2 regions of the Streptomyces sp. NPDC014656 genome follow, and region 1 is predicted to be linked to the other one. Evidence: riboswitches for the same ligand, from Rfam matches in the RefSeq annotation. Region 1 holds a riboswitch; the other holds the start of a gene.
What was found. Region 1 has a riboswitch for S-adenosylmethionine ahead of thrC (threonine synthase). Riboswitches for the same ligand answer to the same signal wherever they lie in the genome.
Positions count from the first base shown of each region.

Region 2: it holds a riboswitch for S-adenosylmethionine, as region 1 does, so the genes downstream of both, ACF1ED_RS12320 (aminotransferase class V-fold PLP-dependent enzyme) here and thrC (threonine synthase) in region 1, are expected to answer to the same signal.

Region 1 covers NZ_JBIBZN010000019.1:22,527-29,643, forward strand. The annotation lists gene ACF1ED_RS32235 (deoxyxylulose-5-phosphate synthase) at 1-219, shown strand, start outside; gene groL (chaperonin GroEL) at 325-1,947, opposite strand; gene ACF1ED_RS32245 (cold-shock protein) at 2,446-2,649, opposite strand; gene ACF1ED_RS32250 (MoaD/ThiS family protein) at 3,064-3,342, opposite strand; gene thrC (threonine synthase) at 3,361-4,671, opposite strand; SAM riboswitch class I at 4,689-4,832, opposite strand; gene ACF1ED_RS32260 (glucosyl-3-phosphoglycerate synthase) at 4,954-5,895, shown strand; gene ACF1ED_RS32265 (hypothetical protein) at 5,983-7,117, shown strand, end outside.
Region 2 covers NZ_JBIBZN010000004.1:350,207-357,323, reverse strand. The annotation lists gene trpD (anthranilate phosphoribosyltransferase) at 1-906, shown strand, start outside; SAM riboswitch class IV at 992-1,107, shown strand; gene ACF1ED_RS12320 (aminotransferase class V-fold PLP-dependent enzyme) at 1,314-2,702, shown strand; gene ACF1ED_RS12315 (Lrp/AsnC family transcriptional regulator) at 2,815-3,096, opposite strand; gene ACF1ED_RS12310 (rhomboid family intramembrane serine protease) at 3,093-3,827, opposite strand; gene ACF1ED_RS12305 (hypothetical protein) at 3,989-4,231, shown strand; gene ACF1ED_RS12300 (NYN domain-containing protein) at 4,266-5,630, shown strand; gene ACF1ED_RS12295 (NlpC/P60 family protein) at 5,896-6,942, shown strand.

The DNA of each region.
Region 1 (7,117 bases):
GTCGGGACGGCCTTCCAGCCGCCCCGGCGGCGGGACACGGAGGGCTGGCGGGTGCTGTCCGTACTGCTGCACGCGGGCGTACGGTTCCACACCAGCTGCTGCCAGGGCTGCGGCCCCGGCTACCGCCCCCGCACCCTCGCCGAGGTGAAGGCCCGCGTCGCACACGCCCGCCGGACGGGCGAGCCGCTCGCCGAGGCGCTCGTCCGGCCGGTGGTCTGAGACGGGCGCGGAACGCGCCGAGGGCGGCACCCCCCTGTTGGGGAGTGCCGCCCTCGGCGTTCGCGTTCAGCTCGCGGGGAGCTGTGAACCGCCGATCCCGGAGGATCAGAAGTCCATGTCACCGCCCGGCATGCCGCCGCCGGCCGGGGCCGCGGCCTTCTCCGGCTTGTCGGCGATGACGGCCTCGGTGGTGAGGAACAGCGCGGCGATCGACGCGGCGTTCTGCAGCGCGGAGCGCGTCACCTTGGCCGGGTCGATGATGCCCTCGGCGACCAGGTCGACGTACTCGCCGGTCGCGGCGTTGAGGCCGTGGCCGGGGGTCAGGTTGCGCACCTTCTCCACGACGACGCCGCCCTCAAGGCCCGCGTTGACCGCGATCTGCTTGATCGGGGCCTCCAGGGCGAGCTTGACGATCGCGGCACCGGTGGCCTCGTCGCCGTCCAGCTCCAGCTTCTCGAAGACGCTGGAGGCCTGGAGCAGGGCCACGCCGCCACCGGCGACGATGCCCTCCTCGACGGCCGCCTTGGCGTTGCGCACGGCGTCCTCGATGCGGTGCTTGCGCTCCTTGAGCTCGACCTCGGTCGCGGCACCGGCCTTGATGACCGCCACGCCGCCGGCGAGCTTCGCGAGGCGCTCCTGGAGCTTCTCGCGGTCGTAGTCGGAGTCGCTGTTCTCGATCTCGGCGCGGATCTGGTTCACGCGGCCCGCGACCTGCTCGCTGTCACCGGCACCGTCGACGATGGTGGTCTCGTCCTTGGTGATGACGACCTTGCGGGCGCGGCCCAGCAGGTCGAGACCGGCCGACTCCAGCTTGAGGCCGACCTCCTCGGAGATGACCGTGCCGCCGGTGAGGATGGCGATGTCCTGGAGCATGGCCTTGCGGCGGTCGCCGAAGCCCGGGGCCTTGACCGCGACGGAGCGGAAGGTGCCGCGGATCTTGTTGACGACCAGGGTCGACAGGGCCTCGCCCTCGACGTCCTCGGCGATGATCAGCAGGGGCTTGCCCGACTGCATGACCTTCTCCAGGAGCGGGAGCAGGTCCTTCACGGAGGAGATCTTGGAGTTGACGATGAGGAGGTAGGGGTCCTCGAGCGAGGCCTCCATGCGCTCCATGTCGGTGGCGAAGTACGCCGAGATGTAGCCCTTGTCGAAGCGCATGCCCTCGGTGAGCTCGAGCTCCAGGCCGAAGGTCTGGGACTCCTCGACCGTGATGACGCCTTCCTTGCCGACCTTGTCCATCGCCTCGGCGATGAGCTCGCCGATCTGGGTGTCGGCGGCGGAGATGGAGGCGGTGGAGGCGATCTGCTCCTTCGTCTCGACCTCCTTCGCCTGGTCGAGCAGGGCGCCGGAGACGGCCTCGACGGCCTTCTCGATGCCGCGCTTGAGGGCCATCGGGTTGGCACCGGCGGCGACGTTGCGGAGGCCCTCGCGGACGAGCGCCTGGGCGAGGACGGTGGCGGTGGTCGTACCGTCGCCGGCGACGTCGTCCGTCTTCTTGGCGACTTCCTTGACCAGCTCGGCGCCGATCTTCTCGTACGGGTCCTCGAGCTCGATCTCCTTGGCGATGGAGACACCATCGTTGGTGATCGTGGGGGCGCCCCACTTCTTCTCGAGGACGACGTTGCGGCCCTTGGGGCCGAGGGTGACCTTGACGGCGTCAGCGAGCTGGTTCATGCCGCGCTCGAGACCGCGCCGGGCCTCCTCGTCGAACGCGATGATCTTGGCCATGTGAAGTGGTCCTCCCGGACATGGGGTGGATAACGCTCCAGGACCGCGCCGACGCCCGCGACGGACGGCCTCCGCGCTCCGTGTGGTTCCTTGCCCCACCCGGGTCGGCGGCCTCGTCTGCCCGATCCTCGTAGCACTCTCACCTTCCGAGTGCTAACGCCAATGATTAGCACTCGACCCATGCGAGTGCAAGCGACTCTCGTGGATCGGGCACCTCCACGCCACCCCGCCGGCACGCCCCCGGGCCACCTTCACGGCCCACGGCCGGGCACCCCCGGGCGCGCACCCCAGTCACGCGCCTCCACGCCGCCCCGCCGGCACGCCCCCCGGGCACGCGCCTCCACGCCGCACCGCCGACGCGCCCCGGACACACGCCTCCGCCCCGCCCCGCGCCGCCCGCGCCGCGGCCCTTCCGTCCCGGAACGCGTCGAGGGGCCCGCATCCCTGAGGATGCGGGCCCCTCGACGGCGTTGGCGTCGGTGGCCGATCGCGTCGCGCTCAGGCGGTCACCTTGACCATGTCCGCCTGCGGGCCCTTCTGACCCTGCGAGATCTCGAACTCGACTCGCTGGCCCTCTTCGAGGGCGCGGTACCCATCCATCTGGATGGCGCTGTAGTGGACGAAAACATCCGCACCACCGTCGACCGCGATGAAGCCGTAGCCCTTCTCCGCGTTGAACCACTTGACGGTGCCCTGAGCCATGCCTAACTCCCCTATTACGTACTGGCCCTTGAGCGGATCCGCACTTCACGAACCCGGGTCAGAACCTGCGCCGGAACGCGTCGACCGCCGCTGAATGTATCTGTCCAACTGCCCTCTGCAACAGGGCAATCCATCGGGAATTCTGCGCGGCACGGAAAGGGGAATCGGGAAGAAATCCCTGAATTGCGGGGCAACTCGGGCCGGGCGAAAGGCGCATAAGGGGCAGAGTGTGCGCGCTTTCCGGCCGCCGGTTGTCGCATTCTCGTCAGGTCCGGACCCGCGCTCATATGCGTCCGGCATGATCGACGGAGGGCGCTTCCCCAACTCTACCGCGCTCAACCATGCAGAATTGCCCCCTCCGCTTTCTCTCGCGGAAGGGGCAATTCTGTAGCGAAAGCTACCAACTGGTAAGGGTCAGCAGCCGCCGGCGACCGCCGGGATGATGGAGACGCCCGCGCCGTCCGGCGTCGCGGTCTCCAGGCCCTGCTCGAAGCGGACGTCGTCGTCGTTCACGTAGACGTTCACGAAGCGGCGCAGCTTGCCCTGGTCGTCCAGGACGCGGGCGGCGATGCCGGTGTGGTTCTTCTCCAGGTCGGCGATGACCTCGGCGAGGGTGCCGCCCTCGGCGGGGACCTCGGCCCGGCCGCCGGTGTAGGTGCGGAGGATGGTGGGGATGCGGACGTTCACGGCCATGGCGGCTTCACGGACCTTTCAGTGGGCCAGGCCCGCGTCACGGAACGCGTCCAGGCTCGGGCGGATGGTTGCGGTCGCCTGAGAACTGTCGGCCACGGCGTCCAGGGTCTTGAGCCCGTCGCCGGTGTTGAGGACGACGGTGGTGAGCTCCGGGTCGATGAGACCGGCCTCGACGAGCTTGCGGGTCACGCCGACGGTCACGCCGCCCGCGGTCTCGGCGAAGATGCCCTCGGTGCGGGCCAGCAGCTTGATCGCGTCGACGACCTGCTCGTCGTTCACGTCCTCCACCGCGCCGCCGGTGCGGCGGGCGATGTCGAGGACGTAGGGGCCGTCGGCCGGGTTGCCGATCGCGAGGGACTTGGCGATGGTGTTCGGCTTCTGCGGGCGGACCACGTCGTGGCCGGCCTTGAAGGCGGCGGAGACCGGGGAGCAGCCCTCGGCCTGGGCGCCGAAGATCTTGTACGGCTTGTCCTCGACCAGGCCCAGCTTGATGAGCTCCTGCAGACCCTTGTCGATCTTGGTCAGCTGGGAGCCGGAGGCGATCGGGATGACGAGCTGGTCGGGGATGACCCAGCCGAGCTGCTCGCAGATCTCGTACGCGAGCGTCTTGGAGCCCTCGCCGTAGTACGGGCGGAGGTTGACGTTCACGAAGCCCCAGCCCTCGCCGAGCGGGTCGCCGATGAGCTCCGAGCAGAAGCGGTTGACGTCGTCGTAGTTGCCCTCGATGGCGACGAGGTCACCGCCGTAGACACCGGCCATGACGACCTTGCCCTGCTCCAGGTCGTGCGGGATGAAGACGCAGGAGCGGAAGCCGGCGCGGGCGGCGGCGGCGCCGACGGCGCCGGCCAGGTTGCCGGTGGAGGAGCAGGAGAGGGTGGTGAAGCCGAAGGCGCGGGCGGCCTCGATGGCCTGGGCGACGACCCGGTCCTTGAAGGAGTGGGTCGGGTTGCCGGAGTCGTCCTTGACGAAGAGCCTGCCGGGGGCGACGCCGATCTCGCGGGCGAGGTTGTCGGCCTTGACGAGCGGGGTCCAGCCGGGGTTCAGGTTCGGCTTCTCGGCGACGTCGGCGGGGACGGGCAGCAGGGGCGCGTACCGCCAGATGTTCGCGGGGCCGGCCTCGATCCGCTTGCGCAGCGCCTCCGGGTCGCCGAGCGGCAGCTCGTAGGCGACTTCGAGGGGGCCGAAGCAGAGCTCGCAGGCGAAGATCGGGCCGAGGGCGAAGACCTGGCCGCATTCGCGACAGGAAAGGCCGGACGCGGGGCCGAGGTCAATGGTGGAGGCAGTGGTGTCGGCAGCGGCGGTTGCGGGTGCGACGGTGTTTACAGCCATGGAGGCGAGGCCCTTTCTCCTCATCTTTCCCATGGCGAATTGTTCGCCATGAGACGGATTTGGCACCTTCCCTAGCCGGTGGCCTCGCTGGAGTACGAGAACCGACTGGAGGGTTGCCGGGGCTTCAACGGGCCGTATCCCTCTGCCCCTCTGGATGAGCGGTATTCGATTGTGAGACGCGGGTGGCACCCCGACATGCATCGGGCATCCGCGTTGTTCAAGACTGTAACCGAAGGCTTCGAAGGTGGAGACGGTCGTCCGATCCGCGAGATGGAGATCACGTTGCTGGAAGAAGTGGAGCGCTGGCTGGACCGGCGGTCCTGGTCCGTGTCCGACCGGCCCCTGGAACGGGTGCTCGCCGCCAAGCGGGGGACGACGGTCAGCGTGGTGCTGCCCGCCCTGAACGAGGAGGCGACCGTCGGGGACATCGTCGGCGTGATCCGGCGCGAGCTGATGACCGAGGAGGTGCCGCTGGTGGACGAGCTGGTGGTGATCGACTCGGGCTCCACGGACCGCACGGCCGAGGTCGCCGCGGCGGCGGGCGCGCGCGTGGTCGCCCGCGACGACGTCCTCCCCCGGATCCCGGCGGTGCCCGGCAAGGGCGAGGTCCTGTGGCGGTCGCTCATGGTGACGACCGGGGACGTGGTCTGCTTCGTGGACGCGGACCTCAAGGACTTCTCGGCGGACTTCGTCACCGGCATCGTGGGCCCGCTGCTCACCGACCCGGACGTGGAGTTCGTCAAGGCGATGTACGACCGCTCCTTCGGGGACACCCCGGGTCAGGGCGGTCGCGTGACGGAACTGGTGGCCCGCCCGCTGCTCAACCTGCACTGGCCGCGCCTGGCCGGCTTCGTGCAGCCGCTGGGCGGGGAGTACGCGGTCCGCCGCTCGCTGCTCGAACGGCTCCCCTTCCCGGTCGGCTACGGAGTGGAGCTGGGCCTCCTCGTCGACGCGCTGCACACGGTGGGCCTGGACGCGCTCGCGCAGGTCGACGTGGGCGTGCGCAAGCACCGGCACCAGGACGGGCAGGCGCTGGGCCGGATGGCGGCGGCGATCTACCGGACGGCGCAGCTGCGGCTCTCCCGGGGCCACCTCGTGCGCCCCCGGCTGACCCAGTTCGAGCGCGGCGAGGACGGCTTCGAGCCGCGGACGTACGCGGTGGACACGGAGGAGCGCCCGCCGATGGCCGAGATCGCGGAGTACGCGCACCGCCGCGTGGCCTAGGGCGGGGGGGAGCGACGGCGGGGAGTACGCACACCGCCGCGTGGCGTAACGTCCGTAGATGATGCGCTTTGCCTACATTGCCATTTTATGCGCTTCGTACGATCTCATTCCGCCCGCCTCCTCGGGGCGGGCCTGCTCGCCGCGGGCACGCTCTCGCTGACGGCGGCGGCCGGACCGGCCGCCGCCGATGTCGTCGAACCCTTCGGCCAGCGGTACCAGGAGTCCCTGTACGGCGACTTCACCACCGCCGGCAACACCGTCATGGGCTGCCCGACGGCCCCCGCCGACCTGGCGGCCCGCTGCGCGGCCGCCACGGAGGGCGAGGGCCCGGACGACAACAACACCTTCGTCATGCGGCGCCTCGACACCGCCGGCACCGGTGGCGCGTACGGCTCCAGCACCGCCCGGCTCCGCCTCCCGGAAGGCGCCGAAGTGGCCTACGCCCGGCTGTACTGGGGCGGCCACGACGGCACCTACCGGGGCCCGAGCGGGGCGGCGCTGAACCGCTGCGACGCCTCCGGCGCGGACGTGGAGCCCTCCCCCGGCGACCCGGCGACCACGGCCCCGCTGCTCTCGGCCGGCGGGAGGCCGGCGTCGCCGGTCTCGATCGACAGCATGGTCGTCGACCCGGCCGACACCATCGGCCCGCACTACTACACGGGCGAGTCCGACGTGACCGCCGCCTTCGCGGGCGTCTCCGGGACGGACGCGCCGGTGGCGATCGGGGTGAGCGGCGTGTGGGCGCCGGCCGGCAAGGGCTGCGTGGCCGGCTGGTCCCTGACCGTGGTGTACCGCTTCCCGGGCCCCGACCCGGTGAAGGCGCCGGAGCGGCGCTCCGTCCACGTCCACGGCGGGCACGTGATCCAGCGCCCGGCCTCCCCGGCGACGACGGTCACCGTGGAGGGCTTCCGCCGCTCGCCGGGGAAGGTGCGGGCGAGCGTGACGGCGTACGAGGGCGACCGGAACACGCCCGGCGACGAGTTCCGGGTCGGCGGGAGGAACGTCACCGGGACCCGCACCGGCGACACCGGCAACTTCTTCACCGGCGAGGGCGCCGGCGCGGTCTCCCCCGGCCTCGTCGACAACCTGTCCATCGACGCGAAGGAGTTCGACGTCCCCGAGGGCGCGGTCCCGGTGGGCGCGACCTCCGCCGAGCTGGCCTTCTCCACCGACGGCGACACCTACGTGCCCTCCGGCCTCGCCCTCTCGGTGCCGGTGCCGG
Region 2 (7,117 bases), on a different contig from region 1:
GGCTTCATGGTGGCGCTCCGGGCCAAGGGCGAGACCGTCGAGGAGATCAGCGGGCTCGTCCGGACCATGTACGCGCACGCCAACACCATCGAGGTGCCCGGACCGGCCGTCGACATCGTCGGCACCGGCGGCGACGGCGCCAAGACCGTCAACATCTCCACGATGGCCTCGATCGTCGTCGCCGGCACCGGCACCAAGGTCGTCAAGCACGGCAACCGGGCCGCCTCCTCCGCCTCCGGCTCCTCCGACGTCCTGGAGAAGCTCGGCATCAACCTCGACCTCACCCCCGCCCGGGTGGCCGCGGTCGCCGAGGAGGCCGGCATCACCATCTGCTTCGCGGTGAGGTTCCACCCCTCGCTGCGGCACGTGGCGGCCGCCCGCGGCCAGCTCGGCATCCGCACCACCTTCAACGTGCTCGGCCCGCTCACCAATCCCGCCCGGGTGCGCGCCCAGGCCGTCGGCGTCGCCGACCCGCGGATGGCGCCGATCGTCGCCGGGGTCTTCGCCGAGCGCGGCAACTCCGCCCTGGTCTTCCGCGGCGACGACGGCCTGGACGAGCTGACCATCACCGGCACCTCCCGGGTGTGGGTGGTCCGGGACGGCTCGGTCCGCGAGGAGGTCTTCGACCCGAAGGACGCCGGCATCGACTACGCGCCCCTGGAGGCGCTGCGCGGCGCCGACGCCTCGTACAACGCCGACGTCGCCCGCCGGCTGCTGGCCGGCGAGACCGGGCCGGTGCGCGACGCGGTGCTGCTCAACGCGGCGGCGGCGCTCACCGCCCTGGAGCCCGGCGAGGGCACCCTCGCCGAGCAGCTGCGGGCCGGGATGGCGCGGGCCGCCGAGTCGATCGACTCCGGGGCCGCCCGCGCGAGCCTGGACCGCTGGGTCGCCGCCACTCACGCCTGAGAGCCGCCGCGCGGTCCGCGCGGCCCCGTTCCGGAATTCGGACGGGGTTGCGCGGACCGCGAGCGGTGGCATACGTTCGGCAACAGGTCATGAGTGACAGCCCCAAGCCCCGGCTGGCTGTCCGGCAACCCTCCGTCCGTGGCGGGGTGCCCCGGGTGAAGACCAGGCCGTGGACAGCAAGGTCCATGGCAAGCGCGGACCCCTGCGCCGTCCCTGGGGTCCTGGTCCTTGAGGGAGCGGTTTCGTGAGCAAGCGAATGCGTTAGGGCCTCCGGCCCCCTTCTTCTCCCCCTCCGTACGGCCCCGTTCTCGCCGTGCGTCGAGGCAACACCCGTACGCGGCACGCCGTTTCGCGCTGCCCTGCGGGCCCTTCACGCCCTTTCGCCTGTCCCGCCGGGAGATACCGCCATGTCCGCACGCCCGAACGCCGCCGCCCCCTCCGCCGCCTCCGCCGACGCCTGCTGCGCCGAGCCGCTGCCGGTCCTCGGCCGTGACGTCACCGTCCCGCTCGTCACCGGCGGCGAGGTGACCTACGCGGCCCTCGACTACGCGGCCAGCGCCCCCGCCCTCCAGCGCGTCTGGGACGACGTCGCCGCCTACGCCCCGTACTACGGCAGCGTCCACCGCGGCGCCGGCTACCTCTCCCAGCTCTCCACCGACCTCTTCGAGCAGAGCCGCGTCACCGTCGCCGAGTTCCTCGACTGCCGCGAGGGCGACCAGGTCGTCTTCACCCGCTCCACCACCGACTCGCTCAACCTGCTCGCCCAGGTCGTGCCCGCCGACTGCCAGGTCTTCGTCTTCGAGACCGAGCACCACGCCTCCCTGCTGCCCTGGCGCGACGCCCAGGTGACGTACCTCAACGCGCCGCGCACCCCGGCGCAGGCCGTCGAGACCCTGGAGCGGGCCCTCGCCGACCGCGATCCTCACGGCCCCGCCCTGGTCTGCGTCACCGGCGCCTCCAACGTGACCGGCGAGCTGTGGCCGGTGCGCGAACTGGCCGCCGCCGCCCACGCCCACGGCGCCCGGATCGTCCTCGACGCCGCCCAGCTCGCCCCCCACCACCCGGTCTCCGTCCGGGAACTCGACGTGGACTGGGTCGCCTTCTCCGGGCACAAGCTGTACGCGCCCTTCGGCTCCGGCGTCCTCGCCGGCCGCGCCGACTGGCTCCAGGCCGCCGAGCCCTACCTGGCCGGCGGCGGCGCCTCCCGCACGGTGGCCCGCAGGGCCGACGGCGGCGTGGACGTCGAGTGGCACACCACCGCGGCCCGCCACGAGGCCGGCTCCCCGAACGTCATCGGCGTCTACTCCATCGCCTCCGCCTGCAGGGCGCTGACCGAGGCCGGCTTCGACGCCCTCGTCGCCCGCGAGCGGCACCTCGTCGACACCGTCCGCGCCGGGCTCGCCGAGGTGTCCGAGGTCCGCGTCCTCTCCCTCTTCGGCGACGGCGCCCCGCGCGTCGGCGTCATCTCCTTCGTCGTCGACGGCTGGAACAGCTCCCACTTCGCCGCCGCCCTCTCCGCCGAGTACGGCATCGGCGTGCGCGACGGCCTCTTCTGCGCCCACCCGCTGGTCCGCACCCTGCTCGGCTCCGACCCGCAGGACCCGGGCGAGTGCGGCGCCCCCGAGCCGGCCGCCCCCGGCGAGCGCTCCCTGAACGCCATCCGGGTCAGCTTCGGGGCCGGTACGCCGGACGAGCACGTCGAGCGGTTCGTCGGAGCCGTGAAGGAGCTGGTCCGCGACGGCGCCCGGTGGAAGTACCGCACGGAGGACGGCCGCTGCGTCCCCGACCGCGGCTGACCGGCGGGCGGGACCGAGAGCCGCACGCGCTCACCCCTCGAAGACAAGTGCGACGAAGCCCGGACGGGGATGTCCCCGTCCGGGCTTCCGCGGGACGGCACGGCGCCCGGCCTCAGGACTCCAGGCCGATGGCGAAGGCCGCCTCCAGGTCGTGCTGCGAGTACGTGCGGAAGGCGACGTGCGTGTCGGTGCCCTCGACGCCCGGGATCTTGCTGATCCGGCCGGGGATGACCTCGGCCAGGTCGTCGTGGCGCGGCACCCGGACCATCGCGATGAGGTCGTACGTACCGGTCACCGAGAAGACCTCGCTGACGTTGTCGAGCGCGGCGATCGACTCCGCGATCTCGGGGATGCGGTCCACGCTGGTCTTGATGAGGACGATCGCGGTGATCACGGCTGGCTGTCTCCCTCGGTCGCCGCTGCTGGGGATTTCACTCTATCCCCACCCCGGAAGCGCGCCCACGCGTAGAGGAAGCCGACGGAGAAGCCCACGACGTGGGCCAGATAGGCGACCCCCGGCCCCGCGCCGGCGGCCCGCGCCGCCAGCCACTGGAGCGTGAACCAGAAGACGAGCACCGCCCAGGCCGGGAAGCGCAGCGGCAGGAAGAAGAGGAAGGGGAAGAGGCTCGTCACCCGGGAGCGGGGGAAGAGGAAGAGGAAGGCCCCGAGCACCGCCGAGATCGCCCCGGAGGCCCCGACCAGGGTCTGCTCGCTGTCGGCGTGCGCCACCGCGTAGCCGAGCAGGGCGAGGTAGCCGGTGCCCAGGTAGAAGAGGGCGAACTCGGCGTGCCCCATCCGCTCCTCCGCCATCGCCCCGAAGACCCAGAGGAAGAGCATGTTGCCGAGCAGGTGGAGCCACCCGCCGTGCACGAAGAGGGCGGTGAAGGGGGTGAGCAGGGCGCCCGGATCGCCCCGCGTCAGCTCGGCCGGCACCACTCCCCACCGCTGGAAGTAGGCGCTCTGCGCCGCGAGCACCTCGTCCCCGGTCGCGTGCGACGGGTTCAGTCCGGAGACGGGGCTGACAATGAAGAGGAGACAGCAGGCGGCGATCAGTCCGTAGGTCACCGCAGGTCCGGTGCGGACGCTCCGGTAGGCGCCCAGGGCCGTGCCTCGCCAGTCGATCATGGACAGATCATGGCCCAAGAGGGACGAAGTGGACAGAGTGCCTCGCCGGGCCGGGCGCCCGGCGGTGAGGCCGTAGGGTTACGGGATCGAGCACCGCAGTCCGACGGCGCACCGCGGCTCCCGTACCTGGTACCACCACGAACAGGAAGAAGGACGGCACCATGACGACCGTTCCCCAGCCGACCGCCGAGACCCGCTGGCGCTGCACCCTGTGCGGCAATCTGACCCGCTTCGACGTGACGCGCTCGTCCAAGGTCGTGGAGTACGTCCATCTGGACCTGGCGGGGGAGCCCAAGGTCGAGGAGCGCGAGGTGCTCAGTGAGACCATCGAGTCGGTCCGCTGCCGCTGGTGCAACGCGGTGGACCAGATCGAACTGGTGGACAAGCCGGGCGTCGAGTCCTGACGGACGGCGCCGACGACAGTAGGGGTGACGGATCGTGGAGCAGTCCGCGCACGGTGACGAACCGGCCGGCGCGGCGGGTGACGCTGCCGAGACGCTCGACCATCCCCTGCCGGAGGGGGTACGGCGACGGGTGATCGCACTGGTCGCCGACGCCTTCGGCGGCCTGACCGTCGCCGAGCTGCCCGCCCCCCTGCGCCAGTACGCCCGTTTCACCGCGAGCCGGCGCGCCAAGTTCGCCGGCAACGCGATGGCCGCCGCCCTGGAGGCCGACCCGCTCTTCCGGCAGCGGATCGGCGAACGGTTCAAGCAGGCGCAGCCGGAGCTGGCCGGGGCCGTGGAGACCGGCACCCCGCCCGCCGCCGCCGACCCCGTCGACGTGGCCGCGGCGGCCTATGTGCTGCGCCCGCCGGGCTGGGCCAAGCTGGTGGCCGCCGCCGGCGAGGAGGTCCAGCGCGCCGACGCCGAACGCGCCGACGAGGCCGGCCGGCGCGAGGTGGAGCGGCTCCGCGAGGAGCTGGCCGCCGCCCGCGACCGGACCCGGGACGAGACCGAACAGCTGCGGCACGACCTGGAGGCCGCCCGCAGGGAAGCCGAATCGCTTCACCGCAAGCTGCGCAGCGCGCAGAGCGACGTGAAGCGCGGCGAGGCGGCGCTGCGCCGCGCCCGGGCCGAGACGGAGGCCGCCCGCGCCGAGTCGGCCGCCCAGGTGTCCGCGGCGGAGAGCGAGTCGCGGCGGCTCAAGGCCCGGCTCGGCGAGGTCGAGGCGGCCCTGGAGGCGAGCCGCCGGGCCGCCCGCGAGGGGCGTTCGGTGGAGGACATGCGGCTGCGGCTGCTGCTCGACACCGTCCTCGACGCGGCCCAGGGGCTGCGGCGCGAACTCGCCCTGCCGCCCGTGTCGGTGCACCCGGCGGACACCGTGGACGCCGTGGAGCCGGGGCGGATGTCCCCGAAGGACATCGCGGCCCGCGCCCTGTCGGAGACCGATCCGGCCCTGCTCGACCAGCTGTTGGAGCTGCCGCAGACGCATCTGGTCGTCGACGGCTACAACGTCACCAAGACCGGCTACCCGACGATGCCGCTGGAGAAGCAGCGGCTGCGGCTGCTCGGCGGGCTCTCCGCGCTCGCGGCCCGCTCGGGCGCGGAGGTCACCTGCGTCTTCGACGGGGCGGAGCTGGCCGCCCCGGTGCTCCTCGCGCCGCCGCGCGGGGTGCGGGTGCTCTTCTCCAAGCCCGGCGTCACGGCGGACGAGCTGATCCGCCAGCTGGTGCGGGCGGAGCCGCCGGGCCGGCCGGTCGTCGTGGTCTCCACCGACCGCGAGGTGGCGGACGGCGTCGCGAAGGCCGGCGCGCGGCCGGTGGCGTCGGCCCTGCTCCTCAAGCGCCTTTCGCGGCTCTCGTAACGACTCGCCCGGCTCGCAACTCTTGTGTTCTATGCCCGATTTCTGGAGGGCGGACCGTCAAGTGCCGGTCACGCGCGGTGTGATGCGTGTAAATAAAGTGCCGCGTGAGCGAGTTTTTTGCCATCGGGATTTGAACTGATCACAACTTGGTCACTAGGGTCAGGCCTCGAACCTTCGCGCGGTTGATCACCCATCAGGGCGGTCCGTGGAGGAACCGCCTGCCCCTGACCGGCCGGGCGGCTCGAGGAAGAAGGAGCTCGCCTTCGTGGCGTCCCACCGTCGACCCAAGCAGCCGAGCCGCACCCGTGTGACCGTGCTCACCGCGACCGCGGCCGCCGCCGTCGCGTTCTCCGCCCAGACCGGAGCCCAGGCGGCCCCCAAGCCGAAGATCGACGAGGTCAAGTCGAAGGTCGACAAGCTCTACCACGAGGCCGAGGAGGCCACGGAGCAGCACAGCCTGGCCGAGGAGCGCCGCGGCAAGCTGCAGAAGGAGATCGGCCAGATCCAGGACCGGGTGGCGCGTGGTCAGCAGGAGCTGAACACCCTCCGGGACCAGATCGGTTCGGTCGCCAGCGCCCAGTACCGCTCCGGCGGCATCGACCCGGCGCTCCAGCTCTTCCTCTCCTCGGACCCGGACGACTACCTGGACAAGGCGTCCGCCATCGGCCGGGTCACCGACCAGCAGGCCGACGTCCTCGCCACCATCCAGGACAAGCAGCGCACCCTCGCCCAGCAGCGCGCCGAGGCCACCGCCAAGCTCACCGACCTCGAAGAGGTCCGCAAGACGCTCGCCGAGAAGAAGAGCAAGGTCCAGGGCAAGCTCGCCGACGCGCGCAAGCTGCTCAACACCCTCACCGCCGCCGAGCGCGCCCGCATCCAGCAGGAGGAGCGGGCCGAGGCCGAGCGTGCCTCCCGTGCCGCCGCCCCCCGCCTCGACCTGGGCAACGAGGCCCCGGCCAGCGGTCTGGGTGCCGCCGCCCTCTCCGCCGCCGCCACCCAGCTCGGCAAGCCGTACGTCTCCGGCGCCGAGGGCCCCAACGCGTACGACTGCTCCGGCCTGACGATGTGGGCCTACGGCAAGGCCGGCGCCCGGCTGACCCGCACCACCTACACCCAGCAGAACGACGGCACCAAGATCGGCCGCAGCCAGCTCCGCCCCGGCGACCTGGTCTTCTTCAACGGCCTGTCGCACGTCGGCCTGTACGCGGGCAACAACACGATCCTGCACGCCCCGAAGCCGGGCGCCTCGGTCCGCTACGAGTCGATGAACTACATGGGCACCTTCCAGTTCGGTGTCCGCATCGGCGGCTGACCCGCCCGGCCGTGCCGCCCGAACGGGTGGTTCGCGGCACACCTCGCTGACCTGACGCCCCGCCGGTGACCTCGTGATCTCCGGCGGGGCGTCATTTTTCGTGCCCGGCGCCTTCGTTGGACGAGGTCGGGGGAGCGGCTACTGTCTGCCGCGCCAGTCCCCACGAGCCGAACGG